Regions from separate parts of the Sphingorhabdus arenilitoris genome, predicted to be linked through region 3. Evidence: predicted binding sites of a transcription regulator. Region 3 holds the regulator's gene; each other region holds the start of a gene.

What was found. Region 3 encodes LexA, which represses DNA repair genes until DNA is damaged. Its sites were predicted from a motif close to GTTCCNCNCTTGTTCT; they were not measured.
Region 1: ACFOWX_RS02225 (putative DNA modification/repair radical SAM protein) is a predicted target of LexA. The motif match lies at 5,834-5,849, and genes of this name have one in related genera.
Region 2: uvrA (excinuclease ABC subunit UvrA) is a predicted target of LexA. The motif match lies at 5,657-5,672, and genes of this name have one in related genera.

Annotation. Positions count from the first base shown of each region.
Region 1 covers NZ_JBHSDH010000010.1:160,658-168,316, reverse strand. The annotation lists gene ACFOWX_RS02240 (translocation/assembly module TamB domain-containing protein) at 1-3,467, shown strand, start outside; gene ACFOWX_RS02235 (hypothetical protein) at 3,467-3,691, shown strand; gene ACFOWX_RS02230 (TIGR03915 family putative DNA repair protein) at 3,720-4,568, opposite strand; gene ACFOWX_RS02225 (putative DNA modification/repair radical SAM protein) at 4,565-5,815, opposite strand; tRNA gene ACFOWX_RS02220 (tRNA-Leu) at 5,964-6,050, opposite strand; gene ACFOWX_RS02215 (hypothetical protein) at 6,260-6,523, shown strand; gene ACFOWX_RS02210 (hypothetical protein) at 6,591-7,659, opposite strand, start outside.
Region 2 covers NZ_JBHSDH010000010.1:40,082-47,740, reverse strand. The annotation lists gene ACFOWX_RS01715 (DUF481 domain-containing protein) at 1-667, opposite strand, end outside; gene trxB (thioredoxin-disulfide reductase) at 705-1,673, opposite strand; gene ACFOWX_RS01705 (2Fe-2S iron-sulfur cluster-binding protein) at 1,847-2,164, shown strand; gene ACFOWX_RS01700 (NUDIX hydrolase) at 2,168-2,995, opposite strand; gene ACFOWX_RS01695 (hypothetical protein) at 3,132-3,860, opposite strand; gene ACFOWX_RS01690 (DUF4126 domain-containing protein) at 4,027-4,617, shown strand; gene ACFOWX_RS01685 (hypothetical protein) at 4,629-5,432, opposite strand; gene uvrA (excinuclease ABC subunit UvrA) at 5,683-7,659, shown strand, end outside.
Region 3 covers NZ_JBHSDH010000013.1:620,787-628,445, reverse strand. The annotation lists gene ACFOWX_RS07115 (ComEC/Rec2 family competence protein) at 271-2,379, shown strand; gene lexA (transcriptional repressor LexA) at 2,517-3,218, opposite strand; gene ACFOWX_RS07105 (molybdopterin molybdotransferase MoeA) at 3,318-4,499, opposite strand; gene moaC (cyclic pyranopterin monophosphate synthase MoaC) at 4,492-4,968, opposite strand; gene trpC (indole-3-glycerol phosphate synthase TrpC) at 4,965-5,756, opposite strand; gene ACFOWX_RS07090 (ankyrin repeat domain-containing protein) at 5,762-6,868, opposite strand; gene trpD (anthranilate phosphoribosyltransferase) at 6,872-7,659, opposite strand, start outside.

The sequences.
Region 1 (7,659 bases), on a different contig from region 3:
GCGACTGGGCCAAATGGGAAGGGCAGCTGACCGGATTATCGGGCGGGGACAAATGGGCTGATCTGGCTCTTACCGGACGTGAAAGCCGTTTCACCGCGTCTGGTAATTTTGCAGTTGGGCCCTTCTTAGAGGGTCAGGCGGCGCAGCTATTTGCGCCTTTAACCTATATCGACATGCGCGCTGACCTCGATGATCGGCGCGCTCAAATATATGGCGGCATCGCATCTGCCAATTTTGACGCGGGCACCAATGGCATCGTGGATTTTGGTGACAATAGTTTCGATGATCTTGCGGTGTTCATTCGGCTAAAACGGCCAGCCGCGCTTGCGGCCAATATGTCGGGCGAAAATATCCGGCTTCGCGCGCTTCTGAATGACCAATGGGCGCGGCCGCTTGTGGCCTATAATCTTCAGGCTGGCCGTCTTGCCTTTGATGAAACCGCAATATTGGGGCTTATCGCAAGCGGCGAAAGCCGTATTAACAGGGACCGCACGATCATCCCGGTAACGGCCCGTGCGGATCGCATCGCGGGATTGAATGAAGCGGCGGGTGAATTGCTAACGGGCGTGCGGCTGTCGGGCAATTTGGCCTATGCCAATAACCGTATATTGTCCGATGATCTGAAGATCACCTCGCGGCGGATCGACGCGACCGCGATCGTTGCTGCGGATTTGAACAGCGGCCGATATACAGCGGCGCTCAATGGCCGGGTGAATGATTACCGCATCGAAAGCGTCGGTATTTTCAACATCGAAACCGATGTGGATGTGGAAACACAGGTAACCGGTTTTGCGCTGACCGGCACAGTGAAGGCGCGCTCGACCCGGATATTCAACGACGGCGCGCGCGAATTTCTGGGCGGGAATAGTTTTGTAACCGCCAATGTGCGTTATGGCACCGATGGGGTTATCCGCATTGCATCGGCGCGGCTGGCGGCACCCTCCTTTCGCCTGACGCAGGGGAGCGGCAGCTACACACCCTCCGGCGGACTGGATTTCGCGGCCAGCGGCAATTCCGCTCAATATGGACCGCTTGGGCTTCGCCTGACAGGATCGGTGGCCGCGCCTGTCGCGCGCATTGCCGCGCCGCGTCCGGGATTTGGGATTGGAATGGCTAATGTGGTCGCGACCGTGCGCGGAAGCCAGCGAGGCTATGACGTCATAGCGGCGGGTGATACCAGCTATGGTCCGTTTTCAGCAGATGTCGGCATATTGGCGGGAGGCGGACCGCTGACCGTTGATATTGGCCGCGCCGATTTTGCCGGGATAGCGGTTTCCGGCCGGATCAATCAGACCCCGGCAGGGCCCTTTGCCGGGCAGTTAATCGGCGCAGGGCAAGGATTTGACGGCACCATCACCCTATCATCCTACCAAAATAGCCAAAGGCTTATCATAGACGCCGCCGGCAATAACATGCGCCTGTCTGGACCCGCGCAGCTAACCGCCGGACGCGCGATTGCTGATGCGGATATAATCCTATTCGACAAGCCGCAGATCATTGCCGATGTGCAGCTTTCCAATGCGACCATTAACAGCGCACAAATTGCGCTTGCCCGCGCCAAAATAAACTATCGCGGCGAAAGCGGCACAGCGCAGATTTTTGCCGAAGGACGCAGCGGCGCTCCGTTTCGGATGGCGATCAATGCTGATCTTGCGCCAGAGCTATGGCGGGTGGCAGCAAAGGGCCGCGTCAACGGCTTGGATATCGCAACCGCAACCCCGCTTCGCATCATTCCGCGCAGCAACGAATATCAAATATTGCCGGCGACGATCAATGTCGCAAATGGCAAGGTGCAATTAGCGGGCAGTTACGGGGATGCCATTGATATTGAATCGCGGCTGACCGGCGTCAATCTGGCGGCGCTGAATCCAATGTTTCCCGCGCTTGGGATAGGGGGGACTGCGACCGGCAGTTTGGATTGGTATCAGGCTTCGTCTCGCGCCTTTCCTCAGGCCGATGCGCGGCTCCAATTGAACGATTTTACCCGCACCAGCCTGGCGAGCCAGAGCCTGCCTGTCGATATAAATTTGGTTGGCCGTTTGCTGCCCGATGGCGGCAACGCGCGTCTGGTTATTCGGCGGCGCGGCGCCGCTGTGGGCCGGATGCAGGTGGATTTGCGGCCATTGCCGCCCGGTGCCGGACCATGGGTTGATAGGCTGATGCAGGCACCGTTATCCGGCGGGATCCGCTATAATGGCCCGGCTGATGCGCTATTCTCCCTCGCGGCGCTCCCGGATCAAAATCTGGCTGGGAATATCGGCGTTGCCGCCGATTTTTCGGGCCGTGTTGCCAGCCCGCAGCTGTCGGGTGTTGTGCGTGCCAATGACTTGATTTACGAAAATGCCGCTTATGGCACGCGGCTGACCCAATTGCGGCTGCGTGGGCGTTTTACCAATGATCAGCTGCAGGTGAGCGAGTTAACCGCCAAAGCAGGCAAAGGCAGTGTGAGCGGTAGCGGCTTTGTCAGCCTGTCATCGGCGCAAGGATTTCCGGTGCAGCTGAACCTGGACCTCGACAATGCCCGCCTTGCCCAAAATGATTTAATTGCATCGGAAGCAAGCGGACGCATTTCGATAACCAACAGCGCCAATTCGCCAGCGGTGATACGCGGCACATTGCGCCTTCCCGAAACCCGGTACCGCATTGTCCGGCAAGGGTCGGCAAATGTCGCCAAATTAACCGGCGTCAGGCGAAAACCGCCCCTGCGGAACGCCCGAATCACCGGTGACCCCGACCCTATTGAAAGCCTGCCGTCCAATTGGCAGCTTGATATCGCGCTTGTTGCCGAAAATCAGCTTTATATATCAGGCATGGGACTGGAATCCGAATGGTCGTCCGACCTGAAAATCAGCGGTACGACGGATGCGCCGCGTATAACCGGCCGGGTGGATCTGGTGCGAGGTACTTTGGGATTCGCCGGACGGTCATTCCAATTGGAAACAGGGCGTATTTCCTTCAACGGGCCGGCAGTCAATCCAAGCGTCCGGATCGCAGCAACCAGTGAGATAGAAGGCGTGACGACGCAGGTCACTATTCGCGGGACTGGGTTGAATCCTGATATCACATTTTCGTCGACGCCCACATTGCCGCAGGACGAAATTATGGCCCGAATATTATTCGGCAATTCAGTCGGAGAGCTGAATGCCATTCAGGCGGTGCAACTGGCCGCATCGTTAAACAGTTTGCGCGGCGGCAGCGGCGGGCTAAACCCGCTGGGCGTTTTGCAAGCATCGAGCGGTATTGACCGGCTGCGTATATTGGGGGCGGATCAGGAAAATGGCCGCGGGACATCGGTTGCTTTTGGTCAATATATCACCAACGATGTTTATGTAGAGATTGTGACCGACGCCCGCGGCTATACCGCTAGTCAGATAGAAATCAGCCTGACGCCTGCGCTATCGGTGCTCAGCCAGTTTAGCAGTTTTGGCAGCTCCAACGTCAATGTGCGCTACCGAAAGGATTATTGATGCGCCCGCATACCAAATCGCCCATGCTGATAATCCTAGCTGTGGTCGTGATGACCTTACCGGCTTGTTCGAATGATTTTGAAACGGACTATGCAGAGACCGAAAAGGAATTGCAGCAAAAAGCCCAAAAGATCGAACGCGACCTCGATGCACAAATGAAATCAGAGTTAGGCAGCGAGGCCGCACCGCCGGCCAAGGGCGCTTTTGTTCCAGCGAAGAAATAAAGCGATAACTCGTAATTCTGCCGCATCGCTACCGCTCCAGCATGGCCTGCCATTTTTCTGCTTTTGGATTGGCCGCTTGTACCGCTTTTTCGTGCATGGCCTTCACCCTGTCCGGCGCTTCGATCAGCAACGGCAATATTTGATCGGCTTCCGGCAAATTCTTCCAATATTTTTTCGGCATTTCGGACTGCATAGCCTTTATCTTGATGCGCGCTGGATTGAAAATCGCGCCATAATAGGTTCGCCATTGATCGTCGATGACATCATGGATGGGCACCTCGCTGCGCTCTCCGCCGGGACCAAAGCATAGTATCTCATCCTGCCAAATGGCGCGTGCATGCGGCGTGATAATGGCCCAATCCATGCCATAAAAACGCTTACGAAAAAAACCGGCAGTATGGCGGGTGATATAATGATCGGGTTCATACCAAGCCGCGAAAGCCTCTCGGCCATCCTGATTTTCGCCTATTTTCTTAAACCGGACAAAAGCGTGCATTTTATGAATATCGCGCCGGACCGATTTGGCCCTGTCATGCAGCCAGCCGATATCATCATCGTTCCGCCGTGACAGCAATCCGCGTTCGGACTGCAGCCGCCATAATATCGAATATAGCCTTGCGAAACGCTGCTCATCGCGGTGCAGCATCGCGATTTGAGCGAGCGCTAGGAATATTTTTGGCACAGCGTTATGAATGGCAGGCAGAGAAGCTGCAGCAGGTCGATGCGCAATCGCGGCGCCGCCCGAAAATAAAGACGGCGCGTCTTGCGCCATGCGCCAATGGACATCGGCCGGATGCGCCCCGATCCGCAGCAAGCCTCTAGCCTTGGCCCGCCAAGCATCAAAATCATCCGGGCTTTCGATGACAACCTCTATCATAACATCAGCGCCATTTGCCGTGGCGGCGGCAGGAAGCGTGCACGTAAATCTGCGCTGTCGGTTAACCCGCCGGGATGCCAGTCTGCGCAAATGATGAATGCCTTTGCGATTTTCAAGGAACGCACGATCCGCGCCACATCGCCAAAGCGCAGCGCCCCTTGACGGCGCGCTGCGATGATACGCTGAATGCTTTTGATGCCAAGGCCGGGAACACGCAGCAACATTTCGCGCGGAGCTCGGTTAATATCGACCGGAAACTCCTCCCGCCGCTGCAATGCCCAGGCCAATTTGGGGTCGACGGCTAGATCGAGCATACCATTGGGCGCGCCCTCCAATATCTCGTCACGGTTAAAACCGTAAAAACGCAGCAGCCAATCGGCCTGATACAGCCGGTGTTCGCGCAGCAAGGGCGGGCGCACGGGCGGCAGGTCGCTGCTTGCGTCGGGGATCGGACTATAGGCGGAATAATAAACCCGTCGCAGACCATAATCGGAATAGAGGCTTGTCGAAGTCTGCAAAATATCCGCATCAAGGCTATTGTCCGCACCGACAATCATCTGCGTCGATTGCCCCCCGGGCGCAAAACGCGGCGGTTTTGCTTTCATCAACTTTGCCGCTTTGTGTTCGCCCGCGCTTTCCAGTAGCCTCATTTTCACCGCGCCCATCGTTTTGCGAATGGAAGGCGCGTTTTTCTCCGGCGCAAAAGCAGCCAGGCCCGCTTCGGTGGGGAGCTCAATATTGATCGACAATCGGTCCGCATATCGCCCCGCTAGGTCGATCAAACGGGGGTCCGCATCGGGTATAGTTTTCAAGTGAATATAGCCGCCAAACAGATGATCTTCGCGCAGCCGGCGGGCAATTTCGACCATTTGCTCCATCGTATAATCGGATGACCGAATAATGCCGGAGGACAAAAACAGGCCCTCAATATAATTGCGTTTGTAGAAGTTCAGCGTCAACTGCACCACTTCATCCACGCTGAACCTTGCTCTTTCAACATTGCTGGAGGCGCGGTTGATACAATAACGGCAATCGAAAATGCAGAAATTGGTCAGCAATATTTTCAGCAGCGAGATACACCGCCCGTCGGGCGCATAGCTATGGCAGATTCCCATGCCCGTTGTGGACCCGATGCCTTTGGTACCTACCGAATCACGGCGCGCCGTTCCCGACGACGCGCAGGACGCATCATATTTCGCGGCATCCGCCAAAATAGCCAGCTTTTCCATCGTCGATTTTTGCGCCATATGCAGCATGTAGCACACAGAACATAAAAAGAACAAATATTGTTTCTGCGCTGCACATTTTATCGGCAGCAACTTGCGAAAATGGTTGAAGCTTGGCGTTGGCGCGCCGTCGCTGCACGGAACTCGCAGGGGCGTTTCTGATATTGTCTGGTGCGGCCAAGAAGACTCGAACTTCCACGGGCTTTCGCCCACAACGACCTCAACGTTGCGCGTCTACCAATTCCGCCATGGCCGCACAGCCCTGACATGGTGATGCGCGCCATTAGCAACAGGTAACAATTGGCGCAACCGCGATTTGCAATAAAGATCAGCCCGTCAATATGTCGCATTTTGGGGCATGGCATTGCAAGCTAGCCGTAAAAATTCGGAAATGAGACGCATTAAGCCCTGTTAACCAGAAACGGCGCTTGCTCTGATATGGTTAAACAGCGTTAATCACGTTTGATGATAAACTCTTTACCCTTGTTGCTACTTGCCGCCGTTCCAACAGGCGCAGGGCAATCTGCGGCCGTATCATTCAACTGGGCGGCGGCGGACAAGCCAGTATCACCGCCCGTCAATGCCCGCGCAGCAACCGCTGTTGGCAAGGCCAGTGCGCAGATTGTGAAAGCCGAACGGATCACCTTTCGTTCCAGCCAAGTAAGCGATCAAAAAACGGACCGGCAGATCAGCCAACGCGGCGCGATGTCGGTAACGGAATTTTATTAATAAACGGCGGGGTCAGGGGCAAAACAGGGCGCAGCATCGGCAATCACAATGCTGCGCCCGGTTATCGTTAGAATTTGCCCAAAATATTGATGAAAGGTCCGTGGCTGCTATAGCTTTGGTCGGTCAAATCATCGGAGAAATCGGACAGCGAATAGCCGACACCCAATTTCACATTATTGCCCAAATGACGGTACACTGCGCCCAATGCGCCGAGCCGTTTATCATCGGCCGCTGTGACCCATAATGCCCGGCCCTCCGCCGTAATGTCCCATTCTTTATTCAGATGATAGTCCAGCCGGACAACACCCAAATGCGCATCGGAGCTGACGAAAACTTCGCTGTCGCGGGCCAATGAAACGCGGCCCGAACGATAGCCATATTTTGCGCCTAGCGTGAATTTGCGGCTGAGGTCATAGTTAATGTCAATGCTACCGATGGATGAAACCTGTTTCGGACTTTCGGTGGTGCCTGAACCTGTTACTTGACCTGCGGGACCCAAATCTTCGAAATAGGTGAAACGAACCAACGCGTTTAACCGTTCATTATTGACCGGGCGGTAGGCAAAGCCAGCAACAGCTTCGGTAAATTCCGCCGCACGGATCGACGGGCCTTCATTATCCGCCTGCGCGATATTGAACCGGCCCAAAACACGCCAGTCAGGATTGACCGCATAGCTAAAATCATTGCGCCACAGCCATACGGTTTGATCCCGGCCCACGCCGGTTTCATTGCGCAGCTCAATCGAGGTGCCCACCCGCACATCTTCGGCAGTATAGCCAACGCCGATACTTGCCGCTGTCCGTTTGAACGGGCCCGTGGTGGCATCATCAATCCGTCCATTTTCAAAACTGCCGGTGAAAGACAGCTTTTCTGATGGGTCAAAGCGCAGACCGAAATTGCGGGTCAGCGACGGAGCGGTGCCGCCAATGCCAACGCGGTTTTCGCCATATACCGATAGGCTATCGGTAAAGCGTTGCCGCGCGCCTAGGGTTAATGTGCCCCGATTGGAGCGGGTAAAGATATTCTGGCTGTCGAGGCCGGTATCGGTCCGATCGGCAAATAGCGCATAGCCGACATAGGCTTCGCTACCCTCGCTCAATCGGTGGTTAAGCTGCACATCGGCGCCCAGCCCGCCA
Region 2 (7,659 bases), on a different contig from region 3:
AACTGGACTGCGATCCGCCAGCCACAAATTCGGTTTGCCGCCACGCTGGCCCGCCCTTAACATCCAGCTTCATCTTATCGGTATCAATCACCTGATAGCCCAGGCCAGCGGACACGGAATATCGCGCCGAATAGCCTTGAAACCGGTCGCGCTCATATTGGCCGAGGCCATAGCCAAAGAGCCGTTTATTGATTTTATAATTGGCCTCGAACCCGCCTGTAAATTGTTCGCGCGTGGTGGTCCCGCCGCTGCGTTGATAATCGGCCAAGGCGCTGAGTTTATACCGCCATTTAATCCCGTCCCGTTCGAGAGCCAAGCCAGCGGTCAATCCCGTATTGCTGCTATTCCCGCTTGACCGAAATGCGCCCAATTCCCCCCGGCCGGACCAATTATCAAAGAGACTCGCGTTGCGCTGCTCCTCGATCTGTGCAGCCTTTGCAGCAGCATCGGCGGCGGCAATTTTGGTTTTATAGGCCTCCGTTTTTCGGGTGATATTCGCGGCATTTTCCGGATCTGCTTGCAGCGCATATTTGGCAATCGCTTCGACGGCGGCGGTATCATCGGCCGCGATGGCGGCGTCTAGCGCCTGTTCTGCCGAAGCTTGGGCAAGCGCGGGTGACGCGGCCGAAAGGCCCGCCAATATGGCGGCTTTTGCGAAATTATTCATGGTAACCCCTTTGGTCGGTTAAGGTCGCAGGCGGGCGTTATGCGCCGCCCGCATCGATAAAGCGTTCCGCGTCCAGCGCCGCCATACAGCCTGTGCCTGCGCTCGTTATTGCCTGCCGGTAAATATGGTCCATAACATCGCCGCAGGCAAAGACGCCGGGCACGCTGGTCTCTGTCGCTTGTCCTTCTAGGCCGGAGCGGACTTTGATATAGCCGCCTGCCATGTCCAAATGGCCTTCAAACAGGCCAGTATTGGGTTTGTGGCCAATCGCAATGAATACCCCGTGCAGCTCAATATCCTCGGTCGCGCCGGGATTGGGGGAATTGTCCGTGGCCTTGATCCGCATTCCCGTGACGCCCGTGGCATCGCCCAGCACTTCATCCAGCGTATGATGCCATTTGATCGTGATCTTGCCTTCTTTTTCCTTGGCGAATAATCGGTCCTGCAAAATCTTTTCCGCGCGCAGGCTGTCGCGGCGGTGAACCAGCGTCACGTGGCTGGCGATATTGGCGAGGTAAAGCGCCTCCTCCACCGCTGTATTGCCGCCGCCAATCACTGCGACCGGTTTATTGCGGTAGAAAAAGCCGTCACATGTGGCGCAGGCCGATACGCCCTTTCCCATAAAAGCCTGTTCCGACGGCAGGCCCAGATATTGTGCGCTGGCACCGGTTGCGATAATCACCGCATCGGCGCTATATTCACCCGCGCCGCCATACAGGCGGAACGGACGCTGTCTGAAATCGACGCGCTCAATATGGTCATTTTCGATACGCGTGCCGAACCGTTCGGCATGTTTGCGCATCCGGTCCATCAGCTCGGGGCCAAGCACACCTTGATCATCGCCGGGCCAATTATCAACATCGGTGGTGGTCATCAACTGCCCGCCAATTTCAACGCCAGTCACGATCATTGGCGACAAATTGGCGCGCGCGGCATAGACAGCGGCGCTGTAACCAGCGGGGCCGGAACCGATGATGATGACGGGGGCGTGGCGATCGTGCGGCATGGTAATTCCTGTAAATGAACGAATCTGTTGGATGGTGACATAAGGACCAACAAGCCGATGTCCAAGCATCTTGTCTTTACCCGTATAAACATACAGTCAAAATAGGGGCTTGCCTTCCCCGTCAGGCGCCGATTATGTCACAGGCCAAATATATCCTACTATTGGAGCCGTTCATGCCGAAGATTACCGTTATCACCCGCACTGGCGAATCCCGCGATGTTGACGCGGATAATGACCTAAGCCTGATGGAGGTGATCCGTGACAATGGCTTTGACGAATTGCTGGCGCTATGCGGTGGATGCTGTTCCTGCGCGACTTGCCATGTCCATATCGACCCGGCCTATGCCGATAAATTGCCCGCAATGGGCGAAGATGAAAATGACCTGCTCGAAAGCACCGACCACCGCACCGCCCAATCGCGGCTATCGTGTCAGATACCGGTTACCGATGATCTCGACGGATTGATTGTCACCATCGCGCAAGAGGATTGATACCTATCCCCGAAGAGCGGTATCAAGCGCTTCTTCGGTTACCGGATAGCCATGCCGACCTTCGATACATAAATAGCGCCCATCGGGCCGTTCGTCGATAAATGTGAGGACGGTTTCGACGGGATATTCGGCGGCATGGGCGGCGGCGCGGTCAAAGCTGTCAAATTGCGCCAGCCGTTCCAAATTGCGGCGGGTGGGGAATATGATTTTTACCTTACCCTCATCCGCCAGCCGCAGCGTTTCGGCGGCGCTGGCCCAGAATAACCGTTTATTCTCGGTCGCATCAACGACTGCATTTAACTGCGCCCCGCCGGCATCAACCAGATAGAAACGCGTATCAAATACCCGCGACACGCGCTCAAACGTGGGCGGACGCCACCGCGCCCAAGGGACCAGTTTTTGAAGGTCGGGGGTCCAACCCTGCGCCGACAGAACCTCCCCCAATATCTCGCCATCATGCAGCGCGCGGCGCGCTTCATCGCAATTGGCGGGATCCTCCACACCATGCAGGCCGAGCGCCAACCCCGCCTCCTCAATCGTTTCGCGGATCACCGCCAGCCGCGCCGCCACCTCTGGCACGTCCAGCCCCAATGTCACATCGCGCGGCAATGCGGCGGCAAAGTCAAAATCCGCCTGATCCACCTTGCCGCCGGGGAAAACCGCTGCACCGCCGGCAAAAGCCATGCTTTTGACCCGCTCCATCATCAATATTTTCGGCGCACCGCCCGCCGGATCGCGGTGCATAATCACCATAGTCGCCGCAGGCACAGCAAGCGGATTTTCACTCCCGCCCCCGCGTTCAGAAACGCGCTCATTCTGATCGGATGTCATGCGCTATATCAAGCATGGATAAGCGTAAAGCGCCACCGCTAAATCACTGGCGATGGACAGAAGGGGATGATGGGTTTTTGCAACTGGAACGGGTTATTTCGAATGACGGCAAAATATTCGAAGGCATTACCAATTATTATGGTGCTGCTGAAATGCGTTTCTGTGATCTACAGAAAATTCCAAATACGGGTTCAATGTTTTTTATACGGAGCGTGGGCATAATGACACCATCTCCCCCGAACTCTTCCTGCTCGTACATTCCTAGAACGTCAAAATCATTACACCAGTTACTTCTATGTTCATCGTAACTTTCCAATATAGAATGTTCAGACATCTGACTTTCATCGAAGTTGTCAATTATCCATTGGCTCGCTAATTCATTCATCGTGAATGGTTGTTTCAATACGAACGGACGATTTTCTTGATACGCACAAAACCCAACAGCGGTATGAATATCCCATTCGGGGTTGGTCTCAAGCGACGTCTTTCCGTCGCAGAATCTCGCTATCGATAAAAGCGTCCGAGTGTCTGATGACGATATATTTGTTACTTTACTATCCTTGTAAACAGAGGCTACGCAAAACGGCGCAGAAGGAGCAACCGAATTATGCTTTTGCGTAACACACAATGAACGAGCATCGGGATTTGCACGCGAGCACATTTTCTGCCAGTTGGTCCAGAGCTGGCACGTGGGGTTATCCTTATCAAAGGCCGCTAGCGCGGCATCGGCGGCGGATTGCGATTTGTAATAGATGCTGCTGCTTTGCCGTGTCCCCGCAGCCCCTGCACCGTCATCACTGCGATCAGCGGTCTTGCAGCTGGCTAGCGCGCAAACCATCATCAACGACATCATAAAATGCAACATATATTACCCCCTATATCAGCCAACCGGTCAAATATATCTTATCATAATATCCATTGGCGCAAGTATAACTAAAAATCAGTTAAGCGACACCGCCGCAAATCCGCGCAATTGCGCCACCGGGCTTTTCGTGCCATGTTTCGCCCATTGCAGGCGGGGAGAGGCGGGTATGGGGATTGTGGAATTGTTGGGCCTTGCGGCCAGTGTCAGCCTGCTGTCGGGATGGCGGCTTTATTTGACGATATTTGCAACCGGGCTTGCCATGCGTTTTGACATTGTGCCGCTGCCGGAAAATCTTGTCATGTTGGAGGCGCTGGGCAATCCGTGGGTGATCGGGATTGCAGCATTGGGCGCGCTGGCCGAATTTTTCGCTGACAAGGTAATGTGGCTCGATAGCATATGGGATGGGCTGCATACCATCATCCGGCCGCTGGGCGGGGCGATGCTTGCGCTCGCGCTCGTCGACAGCGGTGATCCGGCGTGGCAGGTTATCATCTTCCTATTGGGCGGCGGCGCGGCCTTTGCCAGCCATGCGACGAAGGCGTCGGCGCGGGCGGTGGTGAACACATCACCCGAACCGGTCAGCAACATCATGCTGTCCACGGGCGAGGATGTCGCGGCGGGCGGGTTGTTATTCCTGATCTTTGCCAATCCGGTCGCGGCGGCGGTGATCGCGGTCATCTTGCTGCTGCTTACGATATGGCTGCTGAGCTGGGCCTACCGCAAATATCGCAAATTTTTTCCGAAAAAACAGGCTTAGGGTCAGGCAGGCTATCCGCCGAGCATCCATAGCGGCGAAACCGGGACCAATGGGGGGCATTTACGCGCCGCCAATTGTTCGCGCAGCTGATCCGCCATGGGGGAGAGATTGAAATTCTCGACCACCATCAGCGGGATTGGCATTGATGAATAGCCGATAGTTAGACCGCTTTTCTCGTCAATGAAGCTCACCTCAATTTTCTCTGCTTCGCGAATGGCGTTTGACAGCGATTCCAAATAATCGATCGTCTGATCTCCATTTTTACCGGGTAAGGGCGTGAATTTCGGATTGAAAAACGCCGTTCGCAGCGGATTTTCGCCATATTGTTTCTGCAATTTCCCGGGCATTTGGAACACCCTTCCGCTGCCATCCGAATTTTGTGTTTTGAACAGCATTTTGACGGGCCGTTCTTCATTGGGAAGTTCGGGGGTTTTAACCTGCAGCGCGGCAATGATATTTTCAACGAGCGGCGGTTGGTAATATTCTGAGGACGCACCATAGCCTGCATCAAAATATTCAATGACGAAGCGGAATATTGGGCTGGCACTGCCCAGCGACGGGTCCACTGGCCGAGAGAAATTCATTCGCCCGCTGGTACGCAGCAGCTTGCTATTTTTGTCGCCAATGGCTGACGCGCTCATCATCATTTGCATTTGGGCCGGATCCGCGATGCCAAGCTCTTGCCCGCTGAATGTCTTCTGTGCGGTGCAAGCCATTGCTTCGTTTGAAGCGCCCTGCGCCCATACCGGGGCACCGCCATAAGTAGAGGCGATGGCAACCCCGATCAGCGCAGAAGCGGTTTTAACAACACGCATGTGATTTGAAAGAGAAGCGCGCCATCCGGACGCAGTGGCAGCGATGCGGGCCGGGCGCGCGCGGACAAAACATTTGGACATAAATTTCCCATCTATACGAATAGATTTAGTTTTGACCCACTTGGGCAGATGACAGGAAAAAATATGCCTTGTAAAGCCTGTATTTCAATTCGGTCTGCGGTGCCGCATCGCCGGTCTGAGTGAAAATTCGCACTTGCGTATATAGAACAAAAATGGAACAATTATTCTCATGAGCCTGACCCACATCAAGGTGCGCGGTGCGCGCGAACATAATTTGCAGGGCATTGATATCGACCTGCCGCGTGACAAGCTGATCGTTATCACCGGCTTGTCGGGCAGCGGCAAATCGTCGCTCGCCTTTGACACCATCTATGCCGAGGGACAAAGGCGGTATGTGGAAAGCCTGTCGGCCTATGCGCGGCAGTTTTTGGAGATGATGCAAAAGCCGGATGTGGAACATATCGAAGGTCTATCGCCCGCCATTTCCATTGAGCAGAAAACCACGTCACGCAATCCGCGCTCCACCGTGGCGACGGTCACCGAAATTTATGATTATATGCGGTTATTATGGGCGCGGGTGGGCGTGCCTTATTCGCCCGCAACCGGCTTGCCCATCACTGCGCAGACGGTCACGCAAATGGTGGACCGAACCATGGCCTTGGCAGAAGGGACGCGGGCCTATCTGCTCGCGCCGGTGGTGCAGGGGCGCAAGGGCGAATATCGCAAAGAACTCGCGCAATGGCAAAAGGATGGATTTACCCGCGTGCGCATCGATGGCGATTTTTACCCGATTGAAGAAGCGCCAGCGCTGGATAAAAAATATAAGCATGACATTGAGGTTGTGGTCGACCGTATCGTCATCAAACCGGGCATTGAAACAAGGCTGGCCGATAGTTTCGAAACCGCGCTGAAGCTGGCCGATGGGCTGGCCTTCGTGGATTTGGCGGATGGGACGGTGGCAGAAGCGATGGCTCAGTCCCTCTCCCCTTCAGGGGAGCAGTTACGAGAGGGGGAGCCGACTGTCCGCGAGGTTAGGGCTGAGTTTCAAATACAGCCCCCCATCCCAAACCTCCGCCCTGAAGGGGAGAGGGCTCTAGCAAACATCACCAGTGGGTCGATGAAGGGCACTGGCCTGCCGCCCAATCGCATTGTGTTTAGTGAAAAATTTGCCTGTCCCGTATCGGGTTTTACCATCGCCGAAATCGCGCCCCGGCTATTCTCGTTCAACGCGCCGCAAGGGGCTTGCCCCGATTGCGATGGCCTTGGCGAACGGTTGGAATTTGATGAACAGCTGGTGGTACCCAATGAGGCTTTGACTTTGAAGCAAGGCGCGGTCGTGCCATGGGCCAAATCCAACCCGCCGAGCCCTTATTATATGCAGGTATTATCCAGCCTCGCGCGGGCGTATGATTTCAGCCTGGAGACTCCTTGGAATCAATTGGAGCCCGATCAGCGGATGATCATCCTGCACGGCACAAATGGGATGCCGGTGCAGCTGACTTTCAAGGATGGGCGTAAAGAATATACGGTGACCAAAGCCTTTGAAGGCGTGGTCGGCAATCTCCACCGCCGTCTGCTGCAAACCGACAGTGCGTGGATGCGCGAAGAGCTCGGCAAATTTCAAACATCGCAGCCTTGTGAAACCTGTCATGGGGCGCGGCTGCGGCCTGAGGCGCTCTGCGTCAAAATTGCGGGCGCCGATATTGCCACGCCGACCCGGATGAGCGTGAGCGACGCCTTGGTCTGGTTTGCCGAAGTAGACCAAAGCCTGACCAAGCAGCAGAGTCAGATTGCCAAAGCGATATTGAAGGAAATCAACGAAAGGCTGGGCTTCCTGAACAATGTCGGGCTCGATTATTTGAACCTTGACCGTACATCCGGCACATTATCAGGCGGAGAAAGCCAGCGTATCCGCCTTGCCAGTCAAATTGGCTCCGGCCTGTCCGGTGTGCTTTACGTGCTCGATGAACCGAGCATCGGCCTGCATCAAAAAGACAATGACCGCCTGCTCGCTACGTTGCGGCGGCTGCGCGATTTGGGCAATACGGTGATCGTTGTCGAGCATGATGAAGATGCGATCCGCACCGCAGATTGGGTGGTCGATCTTGGTCCGGGTGCGGGCGTGCATGGCGGGCGCGTGATGGCCGAAGGGCCGCTGAAAAAAATCATAAAGGCAAAAGGGTCGCTGACCGCCGATTATCTCAAC
Region 3 (7,659 bases):
TTCCTCTTGGCCCGCCGCTTTATGGCAGCCATTCGCATCAAATGATGACATTTGGTCCGACATGAATGCGGCAGATTTCCGCGAGGAGGAAAAGGCGTTTGTTATTTTGACGGTTCAATGCGTTCATTTGCCGCCTAGGTCAAGGGTAACAGCAGCAAACAAGGCTCGTTTTTTCACTTTTTTCTTGGTAAGCGATCATCAGGGCGAAAAGTCAGAACCTGCTGGTTCCTGCACCATGTTTTGTGCCCTGTTATCGGGGGCTTGGACGGATTGGGTTTATCGATCAGAAATTGGCATCTTCATTGGCCTGGCGGCGCAATTGAAGGCTGGATCGACAGCGAAAGGGACCAATGGCCGTTATGGGTGCCGGTGGCGGTTGGCGCGGGCATTGTTACATGGGAGCTGCAGGGTAACGGCGCTTTATGGGCGGTGACAGGCCTGTGTGCAGCGTTGATCCTAATCGCTTACATAACGGGCCGCCAATCCAGCCTGATGGCGATAATCAAAATAGCTGCTTTTTGTTTTTTAGCCGGATTTTTGGCCATATATTTCCGGTCGGCCGCAGTCGGCACGCCGCCGCTTAAAAAAATGTGGATCGGCGAATTTTACGGTCAAATTACAAAAGTGGAGCATATCACGGCCCGCGATATTGTCCGTTTCGAACTGGCAACCGGTGGGCATGCGGGCTTGCCCGAAAAAGTCCGTGTCAATCTGGATGCAGAAAAGTACCGGCCTGAATTTACCAGCGGTGCGGTTATCCGAATGAAAGCGCGGCTTGTTCCGCCCGCCGGACCTAGCGTGCCGGGGGGATATGATTTTGCGCGGCGGGCGTGGTTTGACGGTTTGGGCGCAACAGGAACGATCCTGGGCAATGTGACATTATACAGACCCTCTTCTCACAAGCCGACTTTAGGAAATGTTCGCCGTGCATTATCGGCGCATATCACGTCCCAATTGCCCCCCGGCAGTGGGTCAATCGCGGCAGCGCTCGCCACCGGGGATCGCGGCGCCATTTCAGATGATGACGCAGAGGCAATGCGCAATAGCGGAATGGCGCATTTACTATCGATCAGCGGCCTGCATGTAACCGCGGTTGTCGGCGCGATTTTCCTCTTAATGAGCCGGATATTGGCGCTGTTCCCGCGCATTGCATTGCGTTTTCCGGTGCCGCTTATTGCGGCGGCTGTCGCAGCAATGGGCGCGATTGGATATACGCTGTTAACAGGATCCGAAGTGCCGACCATCCGGTCATGCGTCGCCGCATTGTTGATATTGGCGGCATTGGCAATGGGGCGCGATGCGATCAGCCTGCGGCTTGTCGCATTTGGTGCCAGCGTGATCATGCTCATATGGCCGGAAAGTCTGGCGGGGCCCAGTTTTCAGCTAAGCTTTGCGGCGGTTTCAACAATTATTGTCCTGCATGAAAGCCGGTGGATGCAGAATTTTACGCGCGCCGGACAGCAAGATGGTTTGATCAGGAAAATGGGGCGGAGCATCGTTATCCTGCTGATCACCGGGGCCGCGATTGAGCTTATATTGGCGCCGATTGCTATTTTCCATTTCCACAAAAGCGGGCTTTATGGCGCATTGGCCAATGTCATCGCAATTCCGATGACGACATTCCTTGTGATGCCTTTCGAAGCATTGGCGTTGACCTTTGATCTGGTGGGGCTGGGCGCGCCATTTTGGTGGGTTACCGATATATCCTTACGGGCAATATTGGCTTTGGCCCATGGCGTCAGCGCGGCGCCCGGCGCGGTTTCCATGTTGCCCGTTATGCCGCAATGGGCCTTTGCCGCCATGATATTGGGGGCATTATATTTTGGTATTTTCCGGCGGCGGGCGAGGTATTTTGGCATCCCGCTATTTCTGATCGGATTGACCGCGATGATCACCGCGCCATATCCAGATATATTGGTCACAGGCGACGGTAAGCATTTGGCGGTGGTGGGTAGCGACGGGAAATTGGCGCTCCTGCGCGACCGAGCGGGGGATTATGTTCGCGATACGCTGCGTGAGAATGCTGGGGTTAAGGCAGAGCCGGTTGCTATTACCGATTGGCCCGGTGCGCAATGTACGGCGGATGCTTGCGTGATTACCATCGACCGAGATGGGCGCAGATGGAATATATTGGCTCTGCGCAGCCGGTATTATATCCCCTCGATGGAATTGGCTGTGGCCTGTAAGCGGGTTGACATAGTGGTTAGTGACCGCTGGCTACCGCGTAGTTGCAAGCCGAAATGGCTGCGCGCTGACCGTGAATCTCTCGCCAAAACCGGCGGGCTGACCTTTTACCTATCGAATGCATTTTCGGGTCCCCGCGTGGAAAGCGTTGTCGCCGCCGGTCACCATCATCCTTGGATAATTGCGGGCAAATAAACAGGCTGCGGGGTGTCCGGCAAAATAGAGTGTAAGGTAGCTGCCAGTCAGGCCAGCGATAATAACACCTGACCGCAATATACCCAAACCGCTCCAGCAGCCCGTTCAATCAGCGCCGGTATACTGCCCCGCTACCCTTAATGGTAACGGCGCAGCAGCCCCGCAAGCTTGCCCTGAATCAACACTTCATGCGGGCTATACACTTGCGGTGTATAAGCGGCATTTGCCGGATCCAGCCTTATGTTGCCATTTTCGCGGCGCAGATATTTTAACGTAGCCTCTTCGCCGCGTACCAATGCCACGACAATTTCGCCATCGCGCGCGGAATCGGTTTTCTTGATCAACGCATAATCGCCGTCAAAAATTCCGGCTTCGATCATCGAATCTCCCGACACTTCTAATGCATAATGCTCACCTGTGCCCAATAGAGCCATCGGAACGGCTAGCGTTTCGGTGGTTTCCATCGCTTCAATAGGAACACCGGCAGCGATCCTGCCATGCAAAGGGATTTCCATGACGTCATTGGCCGCAAGCGGCATCGCATTGGCCGATTTTCCGTTATTCGGCTTATCAGCTGATTTAGTGGCCAACGAAACAACATTGCTGACAGATTTTGCTCCGCCGCCCTCCGGCATTTGCAATATTTCAAGGGCACGGGCGCGGTTGGGGAGGCGGCGAATAAAGCCTCTCTCTTCCAATGCGCCGATCAGCCTATGGACACCCGATTTGCTTTTCAGGTTGAGCGCGTCTTTCATCTCTTCAAAAGAAGGAGATACGCCGCCCTCTTCCAATCGTTCATGAATGAAGCGAAGCAATTCATTTTGTTTAGCGGTCAACATCATCTGTTCCCTATGCGGTTAAACATAGTAGGAACAATTACGGAACAAATCAGGTTATGTCAAGCCGCTTTACAGATTGCTGCCGAATGGCCGGTTTGGTCATATGTCCAATGGCAGATATGCAACTATATCGCCCACGCCTACTGGCGGTGCATCAACCGGGCGAATGATAAGCGCATTTGCGCTCGCCAAGGGTTTGGTGACGCCGCTGTCTTGCATGTGAAATGGCGTCAATTCGCCATCTTGCAGCACCGCGCGCAAATATTCGGCGCGCGGTCCGCCTGCTGCAATGGCGGTGGTGCAGGGGGCGGATAGCGATGTCGGCCATGGCTGCGCTGATCCAGCCATATGCCGAACCAGCGGCAAAAGGAATAAAAAGGCGGTCACAAAGGCCGAACCCGGATTTCCAGGCAGGCCCAACATCACCGAATTCCCAAGCTTTCCGGCCATTAATGGCTTTCCTGGACGCACGGCAATCCGCCAAAAATCCATCGTTGCACCTGCGTCAGTCGCGGCGCGGTGGACCAGATCATGGTCGCCGACCGACGCCCCGCCAATGGTCACGATAATATCCGCCCCTTTTGCCTGTTCCAGCTTTTCGGCCAATGACGCCAAATTGTCCCGGGCAATGCCCAAATCCTGCACCTCACATGGCAGCGAAGATAGCATGGCGGCAATCATGACAGCATTGGATGACGGGATTTGTTCGGTGCGCAGCGGCAAACCCGGCGGGACCAGCTCATCACCGGAGGAGATTATCGCAACGCGCGGCCCGGCAAAAAGGGGCAGGTCACCGTAGCCTGCCATCGCGGCGGCCGCGATAATTCCGGCATTCACCTGCGTTCCCGCTTGGGCCAGTCTGTCGCCATTGGAAAAATCCGATCCAGCCTTGCGAACATGGTGCCATTTTTGATGGGGGGCATCCCCGCAAAGCGAGATATTATCTCCGCTTCTCTCAATATCTTCTTGTATAATAACGCAATCGGAATTTTCGGGCAGATGCGCGCCCGTAAATATCCTGACCGCTTCACCTGCGGCCAATGCGCCGTTATAGCGATGCCCCGCTGCGCTTTCGCCAATGACTGACCATGGGCCGGGGCAGTCGGAAAAACGGACGGCATAGCCATCCATGGCCGACATATGCGCCGCCGGTTGCTGCCGCCGTGCGATTAAATCTTCCGCCAAAAACCGCCCCTTTGCCAAGGGTAAGGGAGTTGAAACGACCGGCATAAGCGAGGCAAGCTTTAGCAGCCTTTGCCGCGCCTCTTCCACGCTAATCATGGGGGGCGGTCCAATCGCCAGATTTTCCGCCGGTTTTTTTGAGCAAGCGGATATCGGAAATCACCATCGCCTTATCCAGCGCCTTCGCCATGTCATATAGAGTGAGCAGCGCCACCGAAACTGCGGTCAACGCTTCCATCTCCACCCCTGTCTGCCCAGTCAACCGTGCGGTGCCCGTCGCCCGAATGGCATCATCTTCAAATGCAAAGTCAACGGACACTTTGGAAAGCATCAGCGGATGGCAAAGCGGGATCAGCTCGCTTGTCTTCTTCGCCGCCATTATCCCGGCAATTCGGGCGGCAGCAAGCACGTCGCCCTTTTTGACCATGCCGTCCCTTATCGCCCGCAGCGCCTCTGCGCTCATGCTAATCCGCCCTTCGGCGACCGCTTCTCGCAAATTTTCGGCCTTACCCGACACATCAACCATTGCGGCGTTGCCCGCGTCATCAATATGGGTAAGCTTTGTCATGACCCGGTCAACAGCCTCTGCGTTGCCGCCGCGACGTCATCTTGCCGCATCAGGCTTTCACCGACAAGGAATGTCCGCACGCCATGTTTTTCCATGCGCAGGCAATCGGCATGGACGCTGATACCGCTTTCGCAGATCAGCAACGCTTCGGGCGGGGCCATGGCCGCCAAACGCTCTGTGGTCGATAAATCGACGTCAAATGTCTTTAGGTTCCGGTTGTTGACGCCAATCAGCCGCGATTGGAGCGTGATGAGCGCTCGCTCCATCTCCGCCTCATTATGCGTTTCGACCAGCACGTCCATTCCTTGCGCAATTGCCGCATCCTCAATTTCCGCCATTTGCGCGTCGGAAAGCGCCGCCACAATAATCAGGATCGCGTCCGCCCCCATCGCCCGCGCCTCTGCACATTGCCAGGGGTCGACCATAAAATCCTTGCGCAATACCGGCAGGTCGCAAGCCGCCCGCGCGGCGATCAAATAATCCTCATGCCCTTGAAAATAGGGGGCATCGGTCAAGATTGACAGGCAGGCCGCCCCGCCCGCCTGATAATCGCGGGCATGGGCAGGGGGATCAAAATCGGCGCGGATCAATCCCTTGGACGGCGACGCTTTCTTGATCTCAGCAATAAGGGCAAAGCCGCTCGCCGCCTTGACCCGCAAAGCCGCCTCAAACCCGCGCGGGGACGAGGGCGCCGGCCATGCTGCATTGACGCCACCGGGATAAGCCAGCTTGCGCCGAGCAACCTCTTCGCGGGTGGCGTTGCAAATTTCGGTGAGTTTGTCGGTCATTTCCATCAGCGTTTATAATCCGGAGCGGGTAACTTCAACGGAATTGGGTTGAGCTTAACCCATTGCACCGCAATCTCGCATAGCCGTTCCGTATCTCCTTGCCGTTTCTGTATTTGTTGAATCAGATTAGCTGTTTCATCGAGCAGCGCAGCGGTTAGACTATTGCCCGTCGCGACATGAAATAGAAATGCATTTGCCATTTTTTTATAGTCGGCGTTCCAGTTAACAGCTCCATTGCGATCCAATTCATCCGCAATGCGTCCGGAAATGCGGATAACTTCACCTTGAACTGTATCGGCGGCACCATTCGAAGGTATGAGTAATTCCCATAGCTCTTGATGCTGATCCTGCCAATTTCCGGCTTTGGCTTCGATGGGAGCTCTACCATCATGCATAATGCGCCGCGCTACCGGTGGAACGTCAAAAAGCGCATAGAGCTTCTCCAATCCCGCCGCAGCTTCTTCTAGTAATTCGGGGTTGAATCCTGCGCGGTGAAATTCAAAATCTGTTCCTATGCGGGTAACATAATCTTTCAAATTTTTCAGCTTTTCCGGCTCCTGGCCTTTTTTGCTACCGAACATTCTCGATATAAAAGATTTGGACGCGGCAGGCTTCGGCTCAAAAAGAACACCAGCAACTTCAGCAATGCCAGCGATTTTCAGGTTGCTACATCTTTGAAGCGCGTATTCTAGCGGCGTCTGGTCATATTTATTGGGCGCTTCAGGATTGGCGCCGTTCGCAATGAGGAGCTTTACATTCTCGCAATGTCCTACATCTGCGGCATAGTGCAGAGCGGTCCCTCTGCCGCCAGCACCCGCATTCACATTTGCGCCCAATTCCAGCAAAATTTCAAGTCGGCCCCGATAATGCCCGGCTCGCGAGCATAATGGGGGGTCGCCATAGCTGTCACCCGCTTCAATATCTGCACCGTTGGCTAACAGCCAGCGCGCCAATTCGTCAGGACATTCGTTAAAGGCAAGGGCAGTTTGCTTAAATACACCGCCCCTTGCATTGATGTCGCAGCTATCAAAAACAGCTTTCAATGAATCGATGTCGCTTTGATGCAGCAGCTCTTCAAAATCTTTTGGCAGGGTTTTTCGCTTCTTCGCCATAATCTAAAACCCAACCCAGCAATCGAGCAGCGCATTAGCCAATCCTTTATCTATCGCTTCGGCGGCTTCTTCTGCGCCGCTGCGTAGGCTCGCCGCTTCACCTGCGACCATGAGCGCGGCGGCGGCGTTGAGGATCACTGCGTCGCGATAGGCGCGGTCTTGCTCGGTTTCCTGAAGGCCCAACAGCAGACGGCGGAGTGCCTTTGCATTATAAGCAGCATCGCCGCCCCTTATGGCGTTCAGCGGATGCGGCGACAGACCCGCATCTTCGGACGTTATCACCGTTTTTTCAACATGGCTGCCACTGATCCATGCCGCCTGTGTGGGGCCAGCGATGGATATTTCATCAAGCCCCTCCTGACCCGACACGACCAGTGCTTTTGCAAAGCCAAGTGACGTCATGGCTTCGGCATAAGTCTCTATAAGATCAGGAGAAGCCACACCGATCAACTGCCGCGTAACACCTGCGGGATTACATAGCGGTCCCAATAGGTTGAAGATGGTCCGGCGGCCAAGCGCCTTTCGGACAGGTGCAATTGGTCCTAACGCAGGATGATATTTTTGCGCGAATAGAAACGCGATGCCCAGATCATTCAGCGTCGCTTCCGCCGTATCCGCCGCCCGGTCCAAATCCAGCCCCAATGCCTCCAGCGTATCCGCTCCTCCTGCCTTCGAAGAAGCGGCGCGATTACCGTGCTTTGCGACAGGAACCTCGCAAGCCGCAACAACTATTGCGACGGCGGTGGAGACATTCAGGCTATGCTGCCCATCACCGCCTGTGCCGCATACAT